4 regions of the Bacillus sp. NPDC094064 genome follow, and region 1 is predicted to be linked to each of the others. Evidence: riboswitches for the same ligand, from Rfam matches in the RefSeq annotation. Region 1 holds a riboswitch; each other region holds the start of a gene.

What was found. Region 1 has a riboswitch for thiamine pyrophosphate ahead of tenA (thiaminase II). Riboswitches for the same ligand answer to the same signal wherever they lie in the genome.
Region 2: linked by a shared signal. The riboswitch ahead of thiM (hydroxyethylthiazole kinase) and the one ahead of tenA (thiaminase II) in region 1 are both predicted to bind thiamine pyrophosphate.
Region 3: linked by a shared signal. The riboswitch ahead of tenA (thiaminase II) and the one ahead of tenA (thiaminase II) in region 1 are both predicted to bind thiamine pyrophosphate.
Region 4: linked by a shared signal. The riboswitch ahead of ACQKNI_RS21165 (MTH1187 family thiamine-binding protein) and the one ahead of tenA (thiaminase II) in region 1 are both predicted to bind thiamine pyrophosphate.

The regions. Positions count from the first base shown of each region.
Region 1 is NZ_JBNNUI010000007.1:3,515-6,731, reverse strand. It holds gene ACQKNI_RS16580 (ABC transporter permease) at 1-200, opposite strand, end outside; gene ACQKNI_RS16575 (ABC transporter ATP-binding protein) at 200-949, opposite strand; gene tenA (thiaminase II) at 918-1,613, opposite strand; TPP riboswitch at 1,698-1,800, opposite strand; TPP riboswitch at 1,861-1,972, opposite strand; gene ACQKNI_RS16565 (SH3 domain-containing protein) at 2,242-3,217, shown strand, end outside.
Region 2 is NZ_JBNNUI010000010.1:96,851-100,067, forward strand. It holds gene thiE (thiamine phosphate synthase) at 11-670, opposite strand; gene thiM (hydroxyethylthiazole kinase) at 686-1,495, opposite strand; TPP riboswitch at 1,566-1,678, opposite strand; gene topB (DNA topoisomerase III) at 1,811-3,217, opposite strand, start outside.
Region 3 is NZ_JBNNUI010000001.1:762,703-765,919, reverse strand. It holds gene ACQKNI_RS04150 (PLP-dependent aminotransferase family protein) at 1-557, shown strand, start outside; gene ddlB (D-alanine--D-alanine ligase) at 562-1,476, shown strand; TPP riboswitch at 1,550-1,655, shown strand; gene tenA (thiaminase II) at 1,779-2,468, shown strand; gene ACQKNI_RS04135 (ABC transporter permease) at 2,724-3,217, shown strand, end outside.
Region 4 is NZ_JBNNUI010000010.1:91,353-94,569, forward strand. It holds gene ACQKNI_RS21155 (ABC transporter substrate-binding protein) at 1-536, opposite strand, end outside; gene ACQKNI_RS21160 (ABC transporter permease) at 533-1,306, opposite strand; gene ACQKNI_RS21165 (MTH1187 family thiamine-binding protein) at 1,278-1,598, opposite strand; TPP riboswitch at 1,700-1,801, opposite strand; gene ACQKNI_RS21170 (methyl-accepting chemotaxis protein) at 1,863-3,217, opposite strand, start outside.

The DNA.
Region 1 (3,217 bases):
ACACCTATTAAAACGACGTATAACGTTGCCGGCAAATGAACCGTAAATAATATATCTTTTAGTTTCCATATCTTCATTACGATTGCAGACGGTGACGGTAAAATGTACATCTCATCTACAATTCTTGCGCCTATTTCCCACATAACAAGTAAAATACTAGAAAGTGTAATGGCAGGAACTAATTCTTTCAATCGGTTCATCATACAAGTACCTGCCTTTGTAACATACTAAGAAGTTCCTCTTTCAGCGCTAACACGTCCGGTTTATATAAATCCTTTCGTGTTCTGTTATGGCCAAGTGGCACAATTCGCTCAGTCAAAGTCGTTATCGGTTGCTGTTCCACTACTAAAATTCGATTCGAAAGGAACAATGCTTCTTCAACATCATGAGTAATGAATAAAATTGTTTTTTCCCACTCTTTCCATTGTTCAAACAACCATTCTTGCAAAGAAGCCTTCGTTAAAGCATCTAACGCGCTAAACGGTTCATCTAATAACAATATCTCTCCGCCTGTTAACAATGTTCGAATAAAAGATACACGCTGTCTCATACCTCCAGATAAATCTTTCGGATATTTTTTCTCGTATCCTTGTAAACCAAATTTATGCAACAGTTCCTTTGCCTTCACTTGCGCTTCTTTCTTCTGCACACCTTGGCACTCTAGCGGCAGGGCCGCATTTTCAATAATCGTTCTCCATGGCAGGAGCATATCTTTTTGGGGCATATACCCTACAGGATGACTCTTTGTTTCTGTCAGCTCTATCTTTCCAGCGCTTGCTTCTTCTAAGCCTGTTATAAGGCGAAATAAAGTACTTTTCCCACAACCACTTGGTCCGATAATACTGACAAATTCTTTATCTTGTATAGAAGCATTTAATTCACTGATGATTGGTTTCTCATCATAATGAAAAGAAACATTATGAAACTGTAGTATGTTCTTGCTCCTCAAATCCCCACATCTCCTTACGATAGGACATATCCCAGAATAAATATTCAAATCGGCTGGAATATAAGAAAATCTCCTCTAATCGTTCTAACTCTTTCTCTGACTTTCCAACTGCCATTTCATTTAATAAATCAATTAACCAAACACAAAGATTACCGTATTCTTCAGAACTATATCCTTGAATCCATTCGCCAAAGAACTCATGATCTCTTGCTCCCGGAATATCATTTAAACGCTTTCCAATTTCCCAGTAACTCCACATACACGGAAGAAGTGCTGCGATTAATTCTGCAAGTGTGCCATTTTGAGATACTGACATCATATAGTTTGTATAAGCTAAATTTTTAGCAGATGGTTTTGCAGATTCCATTTCTTCTACAGAAATACCCAGTCGTTTTGCATATTGTTTATGAATCGTCATTTCTCCATTTAATATTCCATCAATTTGTTCAGCAAATTTCCCCATTATTTGTGGGTTCGTTGCCTTTACAACACCAATTGCATATAGCTTTGCATAATCTAATAGATATAAATAATCTTGAATAATATAATACTGAAATCTATCTTTTTCTAACGTACCATCCCCCATACCTACTACAAACGGATGATTATGACTTTTCTCCCAAACAGGTTGCACAGTTTCTAATAATCTATCGCAAAACTTCATTTCTATTTCCCCCTTCAATATATATATCTAAATAAAAAAACCACTTCTATATAAGAAGTGGTTACAGCAAATAAAATTATACATTTATTCGTTGTTCCACTTCCCTTCGCTAGTATTACCTAGATCAGGTCTGTAAGGGTTAAGGATTAGTCCTCTCTCAGCACATCAAGCACCCCTAGTGGTTTCAATATGAAATTTTTAAATAAAAAAGCCCCGTTTCTATACGCAAAGAAACGGGGACTCATAGTTAGTGTCCGAATTGCTTCCCTACGCTAGCATAATCTAGATCAGGTAATGAAAAGGATCAAAGGCTTACGGCCTACTCTCAGCTGGCAACACCAGCTCTCCTAGCAAACTATAAAATTATCACTGTCAGTATAACACCGTAATAAGACATCATCAACTGTTTTAATTTTCTCAATTGTCAACAAAATCATCAAGCTATACAATAATTATATTCCATTTTAGAAAATGATATCCTAATTAATTGGATTAAAAAGAATCATTATCCTCAAAAAATTTATTTTTATATTGATTTCATATTACATTTATGTGAATACCCCCACTATATTATATCTTTATACTATAATAAAATTACAACTATACAACTAGAGGAGGTCTCTATTATATGAATATGAAAGCTACTGCTTTAACAGCAACTACTGTCGCAATTGCTTCTTTACTACCTTCTATGGGCGAAACAAATGTACAAAAAGCAAACGCTGAACAATTATCTAATGTTAAAACTGGATATGTCAAAGTCGACCAAGCAACTTTACATAAAGAAGACAATACAAATAGCACATCTATTGATACGATCCGCTTTAATACGAAAGTGAATATACTTGAAACAACGAATGATTGGTATAAAGTATCTGTTAATAATAAAGTAGGTTACGTACAAAAAGATGCTATTCTACTAAAAAACAAACTTCAATCTAATAATCAATACATCGTCAATGCTAATGCATTAAACGTTCGCTCTGAACCTAATTTAGAGTCTTCAATTTTAGATGTATTACCAAACGGTAAGTTCATTACCATTCAAGAAGAACAAGGCGAATGGTATAAAATTTTACATAATGGTCAAACAGGTTATGTACAAAAAGCATTCATATCTAATGGTTCACAGCCTTTAGTAAAAGGAACTACAGTTCAAAATAATACGAAGTACACAGTTGCAACACCAAAACTTAATGTACGTAGTAATGCTAGTACAAGTAGTGCTCTACTTGGTTCATTACAAAATGGTACACAAGTACAAGTAGTAGAAACTGTAGGAACTTGGTATAAAATTCGTTTTGGTACAGGATACGGATATGTGGCAAAACACTATATAGTACAAAATCAACCGCAATCACAAGCTCAAACAGCTCAATCTTCTTCAATTCCAGCTGCTTTCAAATTTCCTACTCAAGGAAAAGTTAGCTCAACCTTTGATATGCGCTGGGAACAAATGCATTATGGTATAGATATTGCAGCACAAGGTAACGTCTCTATTCAAGCTGCTGCTGCAGGTAAAGTTGTGAAATCTTATTATTCAGCTAGTTATGGTAATGTCGTGTTCATCTCCCATCAAATAAACGATAAATTATATACAACCG
Region 2 (3,217 bases), on a different contig from region 1:
CTTTGCAACTCTACAAACTCTTCCTTACTTCCTTTACTAGCTCCTTCGTACTTTCATAAGGAGATTCCGCTAAGCTAATCGCAGAAATAATAGAGACACCATCCGCACCTGCTTCTATAACAGAAGCAGTATTTTCAATCGTAATCCCACCAATACCGACAATCGGTATCATAATTCCTTGTTCTCTAAAATGAGCTAATCCTTTCGTTCCTTGAACAGCTTTCGTGTCTTTTTTTGTACTCGTTGGGAAAATAGGTCCAACGCCTAAATAGTCAGCTCCATTTTCAATTGCCCAGCGTGCTTCTTCAATTGTATGTGTAGATACACCGATAATTTTATCACCCATTTTTTCACGAACAGAAGTAATTCCTTCATCATCCTGTCCAACGTGAACACCATCTGCATCTAGTTCAATGGCTAATTCAACATCGTCATTTACAATAAACGGTACACCATACTCCTTGCAAAGTGCTTGCACCTCTTTGGCAAACTGTAAACGTTTCTCGCCCGTTAAAGCTCCTTCTCCCTTTTCACGAAACTGGAAAAGTGTCACTCCGCCATCTAACGCTTCTTTCAATACAGCTAACGGATCTTTTATGCAGTTATTACTTCCCATAATAAAATACACTTGCAATAGCTTTGACATTTTATCTATTTCAATGCGTGCCATTTCTTTCACTCCCTCTTACTCTAGTTCCTCAATCTTTCCATATTTCTCAATATCATCAGAAGTTGTATTTGCTAACTGATTTAAAAATTCAATTTGGAAACTACCAGGTCCTTTTTCTACTGTTTTAGCAGCTGCTAGTTCCGCTGCTACTCCATAAAATGTTAATGCTGCCGCGGCTGCCTTTACATAATCTTTTTCTACCGCTGTAAAAGCTCCTATTACAGAAGTTAGTAAACACCCTGTTCCCGTAACTTTCGTTAAGATGGGATGGCCATTTCGAATAAGAACAGTTTTCTCTCCATCTGTAACAACATCTTCTTTTCCAGTAATAATCGCCACTGTATTCAATTCGTCTGCTGCCTGCTTTGCAATACTTACAACATTGCCATTTCCAGTACCAGCGTCGACCCCTTTAATTTCCCATCTCTCATTAATAACGTTAGCTATTTCAGCTGCATTTCCGCGGATAACAGCTAAATCGATTTCAGCTGGAATATGTCTCGCAACTTCTGTTCGATACGACGTTGCTCCTGCGCCAACTGGATCAAACAGTACTGGTACATTGTTCACATTTGCTGATTTACCCGCAAGTAACATCGCTTCTACTTCTTCAGGACGAAGTGTTCCCATATTTAAAACAAGAGCTCCAGCAATACTAGCCATTTCTGCTACTTCTTCTTTTGCATACGCCATTACAGGCGATGCCCCTAACGCTAACAAACCGTTCGCCGTAAAATTTGTGACAACAACATTTGTAATATTATGAACGAGCGGATTAGACTCTCTTACTAAATCCACTACTTTACTAATTTCTTGTACATTCATTTTTTTCATCTCCTAACTATAATGGTGGGAGATACACAAAAAGACACTTTGCGTACGCAAAGTGTCTGAATATGTGCTTTTACACTCTCCCTACGCTGGCATTATCCAACAGGTTCAAATGGTCAATGACGGATTAATAGTCATACTCTCAGTTTGCATCCACAAACTCCCATGTGTTTATTATTCATCTATTTCAAAGTCTACTCTTATTCTAATAAAATAACAAGTTCTTTACCTTTCCATATTTGTTAATTTAAATTGTATACAATAAAAAAGAATTGCCCATCAAAACTTTAGAAGGACAATTCTTTTTATTTAATCAAATTTTAATTTCTTTAATGCTTCTGCGAATGGGTTATTTAATGGTTCTTCTTCTTTATTCTGTTGTTTCATATATTTTTGAACGTCACGCTTATCAGCCTTGTTACCTGATTCTTTTTTACGTCGCTCTTGGAATGTTGATAATTTCTCACGATAGCCACATTTACATGCGAAAATTTGGCCTGCACCTTCACCACGTAATTCTAATTTCTTTTTACATTGCGGGCAGCGCGCGTTTGTAGTACGGGATACATTTTTACGGTGACCACATTCACGATCTTGGCATACGAGCATTTTGCCTTTTTTACCGTTTACTTCTAGCATCGGTTTACCGCAGTCTGGACAAGACTTCGTTGAAATGTTGTCATGTTTATATTTTTTATCACTCGATTTAATTTCAGAAACAATTTCTTTCGTATAGTTCTTCATTTCAGAAATGAATACTTCTTTTTTCAATTTACCTTTTGCGATAGCCTCAAGCTTTTGTTCCCATTCACCAGTTAATGTAGGAGATTTTAATTCTTCTGGTACTAAATCAAGTAACTGACGACCTTTTGAAGTAATATGAATATCTTTACCACGTTTTTCAATTAAGAATGAATTGAATAGCTTGTCGATAATATCTGCACGTGTCGCTACAGTACCTAATCCGCCAGTCGATTTTAATGTATCAGCAAGTTGTTTATTGTGCGTATCCATATATTTTGTAGGATTCTCCATCGCTGAAAGTAAAGTCGCTTCGTTAAATCGTGCAGGTGGCTTTGTTTGACCTGATGTTTGCATAAGTAGCTTTACACTTAATGTATCGCCCTTTTCAATGTGAGGTAGAAGCTGCTCTTTTACGTCATCCGTTACATCATCTTCTTCAAAGCGATTTTCATATACTTCTTTCCAACCGGCATGTAGAATTGTTTTTCCTCGTGCAATGAACGTTTCATTACTAACTTTTGTGCGTAACGTTAGTTGCTCATATTCGAATGCTGGGAATAACACTGCTAGGAAACGTTTTACAACTAAATCATAAATTTTACGTTCTTTATCTGTGAAGGCTGAGAAGTTAACATATCCTTCTGTCGGAATAATTGCGTGATGATCGCTTACTTTACTATCATCAACATATGATTTATTAGGCTTGATAGGCTTTTGTAGTACTTTATGTGCTAAAGAACGGTATTCTCCGACGCCACATGCTTTTAAACGTTCTGGAAGTGTTCCGACGATATCGGATGAAATGTAACGTGAATCTGTACGAGGATATGTTAGCACTTTATGTTGTTCATATAACTTCTGCATAATGTTTAACGTTTCTTTAGCAGAGTAACCAAACTTTTTATTTGCATCACGTTGTAATTCAGTTAAATCGTAAAGACCAGGAGAGAATGACTTCTTCGGCTTTTTATC
Region 3 (3,217 bases), on a different contig from region 1:
GTTATTCAGGTTCACATTTAGCACCGTTATTAACTTTTGCTGGAGCTGGTAATAATGTCATTTATATTAGTAGCTTTTCAAAGGTACTTTTTCCCGGGTTACGTGTAGGCTGGATTATCGCAGATAAAGAGCTAATTCATTATTTAGAAAGTGTAAAAAGAGCGAGAACGATTCACACATCTACGTTAGATCAAGCTGTTTTATTTCAATATTTACATGAAGGATATTTTGAAAAATATTTAAAAAAGGCAAGGTCTGTTTATAAGAAAAAATATGAGTTAGCTGTTGGAGCGTGCAATCAGTACATTCCGTTTAAAAGAATGACTGGAGACGGTGGACTTCATTTATTTATAGAACTAGAAGAGCATATTAATGCCCGAAAACTTTTACAAAAGTGTTTTGAGAAAGGAGTTACGTTTTCTCCAGGAGATGTTTTTTATTCTGACGGAGGAGGAGCGAACACTTTCCGATTAGGATTTTCACGTTTGAAAGAAAAGGAAATAGTTAGCGGGATTCAAATAATTGGTGATACATTAAAAAATGAAACTTGGAGTTGAGAAGATGAGAATTGGCGTTATTATGGGAGGAGTATCCTCTGAAAAACAAGTATCAATTATGACTGGAAATGAAATGATTGCACATTTAGATAAAAGTAAGTATGAAATCGTTCCAATTACGTTAAATGAAAAAATGGATTTAATTGAAAAAGCGAAAGACATTGATTTTGCATTGTTAGCATTACACGGAAAATACGGAGAAGATGGTACGGTTCAAGGGACGCTTGAGAGTTTAGGTATTCCTTATAGCGGTAGCAATATGTTATCTAGCGGTATATGTATGGACAAAAATCTTTCAAAAAAGATTTTACGTTATGAAGGAGTAGAAACACCCGATTGGATTGAACTTACAAAAATGGAGGATCTAAACCTTGAAGAGTTAGAGAAGTTAGGATTTCCGTTAGTGGTAAAACCTAACTCTGGTGGTTCGAGTGTTGGAGTGAAAATCGTCTATAATAAAAATGAATTGATTTCAATGCTGGAAACTGTATTTGAATGGGATTCAGAAGTAGTAATTGAGAAGTATATAAAGGGTGAAGAGATTACATGTTCCATTTTTGATGGAAAACAGTTACCTATCATCTCGATTCGACATGCAGCTGAATTCTTTGATTACAATGCAAAATATGATGATGCTAGTACAATTGAAGAGGTGATCGAACTTCCAGCTGAAATTAAGGAACGTGTAAATAAGGCGTCACTGGCTTGTTATAAAGCATTAAAATGTAGTGTTTATGCAAGAGTTGATATGATGGTGAAGGACGGAATTCCATATGTAATGGAGATTAATACGTTACCAGGGATGACACAATCAAGTTTACTGCCAAAAAGTGCAGATGCTGCGGGGATTAATTATAGTAAACTATTAGATATGATAATTGAAACTTCATTAAAAGTGAGGAAAGAAGAAGGTTTTTAAGATAATTGCGCAATTAAAACTTTTGATAGTTCCACGAAGTATGCTATGATAATTACAATACGATAACTAAATATTTATCCACTAGGGGGGCCTTTTATAGGCTGAGATCAAATGGGATTTTGAGACTCTTAGTACCTGATCTGGTTAATGCCAGCGTAGGGAAGTGGGAAAGACGTTGCTATTTAATGAATAAATACTGTCAATTTCACTTTCTTTACGCCTGTAAAGAAAGTTTTTTTGTTTTATAGATTTAATAATTGTGGGTAAATACGTATGTTTTATAAATTATTGGAGGGATTTAAATGACTTTTTCACAATCATTACGTAAAGAAGTAGATTCAATTTGGGAAGCTAGTTTTAATCATCCTTTTGTAAAAAAACTTGGAGAGGGAACGTTAGATTTAGCTAGTTTTCGCTATTATGTGCTTCAAGATTCATATTATTTGAGTCATTTTGCTAGAGTACAAGCGTTAGGAGCTGCAAAAGCTCTTGAATTAGAAATAACTGCCCGTATGGCGCACCATGCTCAAAATACGTATGAGGCGGAATTATCATTACATGAGAATTTTGCCAAAAAGCTAGGGATTACAAAAGAAGAAAAAGATCATTTTATCCCTGCGCCAACCGCATATGCGTATACTTCACATATGTATCGAGCTGCGTACGAAGGACATTTAGGGGATATTATTGCAGCAATTTTACCTTGCTACTGGTTATATTATGAAATTGGTGAACGTTTAAAAGTGTGTCAACCTGAAGAGCCAATTTATCAAGAATGGATTTCTGCTTATGGATCTGATTGGTTCCGTACGTTAGTTGAGGAACAGATCGCTCGGTTAGATGCTATAGCTGAGACAGTAACAGAGGCAGATCGTAACCGTATGAAACAGCATTTTATTATTAGTAGTCAATATGAATATTCATTTTGGGAAATGGCTTATACTTTAGAAAAGTGGCCAGTGGATACAGACGTAAAAGATGTAATTGGATAAAGAGTAGAGGTATTGCTATACATAGGTATAGACAATACCTTTTTTTATAGTTTTTTGATGATCAAGAGAAATGAGAAAAGGAAGTAAGAATTATATGGGGGAATTACGGTTATTAACATTTATACATTTTATTGTTTCCTTCCCCACAAAATGGTGGGATTTTTTTAATTCTATTAAAAATAGTAAAAGCTCGTCCAAACTTTTTAAATCTATCTTACATAATATATAGTAATAAATTTGAAAGGAGATGTTAGTATGTCCTATTCTTATGGTGAAAATTGTAAGAGTTACAAAAAGAAATATCATGATTGTCAAAAAAGTAGTAAGTGTTATGACAAATATGATGGATATTATGAAAAATGTGATAAAAAGCATGAGGAAAACCCTTGGGTTCATGTGAAAGTGGATTGTTGTGATGATAAAGGGGAGAAGCTTGTAAGGGCGTCTGCTTTTAGAGCTATAAAAACAGGAAGCCAAAATGTTCCAGCTGATACTTTTGTTAAAGTATTATTCCAAAATGAACAATTTGATTTAGCGAATGAGTATAATCCAGCTACATCAATTTTTATTCCAAAGACAAGAGGCGTTTATTCTGTTATTGGAACGATTGCTTTTATTCCGAATAACATAAACGTAAATTATAGAGCGCGGGTAGAAATTCGTGTTAATGGAAATCCAGCAATTGCAATAGATAATGACTTTTTTGGTCCAATAAACTTTGCCAATGTCGTTGCTGTTTCATCAATCAT
Region 4 (3,217 bases), on a different contig from region 1:
ATTGATCTAAAGAAATCAGTTTGCCCTAAAATGATTTTTTCAACTTTATTAAAATCAGCTTGATGCTTATCCATAATTGTTTTTAACGTCGCTTCTTCCGCTGGTCCTCCCCAGCCTCCGTAACGTTTACCTTCAAAATCCTTCGGTGACGTCATATTATCTTTTTTTAGCGATGCAAAAGCAGACGTGTTATGCTGAATAATCGCTCCTACAGACACAACAGGAATCCCTTCCACACGAGCTAATGTGACATTTTCTTGTGCACTTATTGCGAAATCAGCTTTTCCTGAAGCTATCATTTGCTCCGCTGTCACATTATCACCTGGCTGGATAATTTCTACATCTAACCCTTGTTTTTTGTAATAATCCTTCGCTTTCGCTACATATAAACCGGTATGATTCGTATTTGGAAACCAATCTAATACTACTTTTACTTTTTGATCTTTACTTGCACTTTCTTCTTTCTTCGCCGGATTACATCCAGCCACCCCTACTGCTAATAAAGCAGCTAACATCACTTTTAAACCCTTTTTCATTTCCTACCGTCCTTTCTATATATCCATGGTGCTATTATTCTTGCCATAAACTCCACGATAAAATACAGACATAGTGTCACCATGACGATAATCGCTGCAACACCAAATACTCGGGCAGTTAAAAAGGATTTTGTTGCTCTCGTAAGCATAACCCCTAACCCTTCACTTGCACCGAGCCATTCTCCGATAATTGCCCCCATTACGCTATATGTAACTGCAATTTTTAAGCCTGAAAAAAAGTATGGGAGCACTGCTGGAAACTTTACTTTTTGGTAAACTTGCCATTTCGTTGCTTTCATCGTTTGCAACAATTTCAACATGTTTTTATCTACTGTTTGAAAACCTTCTAAAATGCTAAGCGCAATTGGGAAGAAACAAACGAGTATGACTACCATTACTTTCGGCAACATCCCATATCCAAACCAAATAATAAATAAGGGCGCAAGTACAACGATTGGAATTGTTTGCGAAATAACGAGTAACGGATTTATTAAAATACGAAGTAAAGGGATAACGTCCATAAGAATTGCAATGCTCGTCCCGAGTAAAATCGCAAAAAACAGTCCGATTATAACTTCCTGCAGCGTTTGCATCGTATTTGGTAATAGTAAATCTTTCATCCCAATTAATTCTTGAACAATGGCAGAAGGCTTTGGCAAAATCCACGGTTCAATTTTAAATAATGAAACAGATCCTTCCCATATTGCAATGAGAAGGATAAGCCAAATAGTTGTAATTAGTTTAGATTGCTTCTGGTTTTGCATATTCATCACGGTACTTCCAAACCTTTTCATCTATCGTTACACCAGTGCTTGGACGATAATGGATTTTAATCGAAGTAATCACTTCTTCTGCTCCAGCATCGACGCATGCTTGCTGTGCACGTTTCACGACATCAAGAAGTACATCTAATTCTCCTTCCAGCGTTGTTTCCATTGCTCCTACTTCATAACGAACTCCCGATTGTTGCACAACTTCAATTGCTTTATCAACAACAGAATATACATCTTTGTTCTTCGCTTGCGGTACTACTGAAAATGACATTGTAACTTGTTGTGACATAATAAATTCCTCCTTAAATATAACTTTTCCAAAAAAAGAAAAGGCTTTCCTACCATGTAGGAAAGCCTTGTATACAAGTTATTCTATAATAACTTATGCTACATCACTTTAAAGTAACTCCCTACGCTGGCATTATCCAGATCAGGTTGAGGGTCGATGTATACTTACATCCTCTCAGCCAATTGGCTCCCCGGTTCTTAATTCGTTTTCATTGTAGCATGATTTATTTTATTGAACAAACAAAAGCGTGCATAATCATTTCATTTAACTTTTAAATTCCCCAATTAATTCTTGTAACTCCTGTGAAAGCCAGCTTAAAGAAGTAGCTAATTCGGCAATATCTTGTACAGACATTTCCTGTTCTTTCATACTCTCTTCAATATTACTACTATTCGCATACGTATTTGCGATATGTGATAGTTCATTTACAACACGAACAATATTTTGGCTATTTTGCAGTATATCACTTGAATTGCTAGAAACAGTTCTAACTTGATTTGTAACAGATTGTGCTGATTTTGAAATTTTTTCAAAGAAGGAGCCACTACTTTGAACGAGCGTAATTCCAGACTCTACCTCTTTTGAACCTTTTTGCATTGAAACAACAGCTTCTTCCGTTTCAGCTTGTGTTTCCCCTATTAATTTTGCTATATCTTTTGCTGATGCTTCCGTTTGTTCTGCTAATTTACGCACTTCATCGGCAACAACAGCAAACCCTCTTCCAGCCGCTCCAGCACGTGAAGCTTCAATAGAAGCATTTAAAGCTAATAAATTTGTTTGATTTGAAATGCCAGTAATTACAGTTACAATATCACTAATTTCTTTTGATCTTGTTTCCAACGAATAAATAATTGAAGATAAATCTTGTACTGCATTTTGTATTATGCCCATTTGATTAATCGCCTGTTCAATAACACCATTTCCTTCTACTGAATGATGCTCCATACCTTCAGATGCTATCGCCATTTGTTTTGCAGCATTCGTTATCTCTTCCATCTTATCTTCCATTTCATATACAATACCTAAATACTGTTGTACTGAAGTTTCTTGAGACTGAGCGCCAGCTCTTAACCCAACCATAGAACTTACGATTTCTTGAACTGCCATACTATTCTCTTTCGTACTCGCTGACAATTCTTGTGAAGATGAGGAAACCTGTTCTGCTGTCTGCTTCACTTTATCTACAATTCCTTTAAACTTCTCGATGGTATTATTAAAATACGCATTAATAATACCAATATCATCTGGTCTTTCCTCTAATTTAACACTTAAATCACCTTCACCGACTTTGCGCAATCCTTCACGCAAATCTCGCAATGGAGCAAGTGCATTACGTACAATTAAGAATTGAATAACAGTTGCAATTAAAACAGAAATACAAATAAACATTAAACCTTGTATAATGAATTTTCCCTTTGTACTAGGAACAATAGAGGCATCTACATCCGCTGCAACAATCGCCACAATATTATCGTCTCCATCTTTAATTGGCTCTAATATCGTTACCCATGATCCTAATGCGTCTTCATATACTACTGTCATGTTTGCTTTTTTCGTGCTCATTACCTTATCATATGCTTTCATCCAAAGATCTGGTTGTTTATAATAGTCTCCCGGCT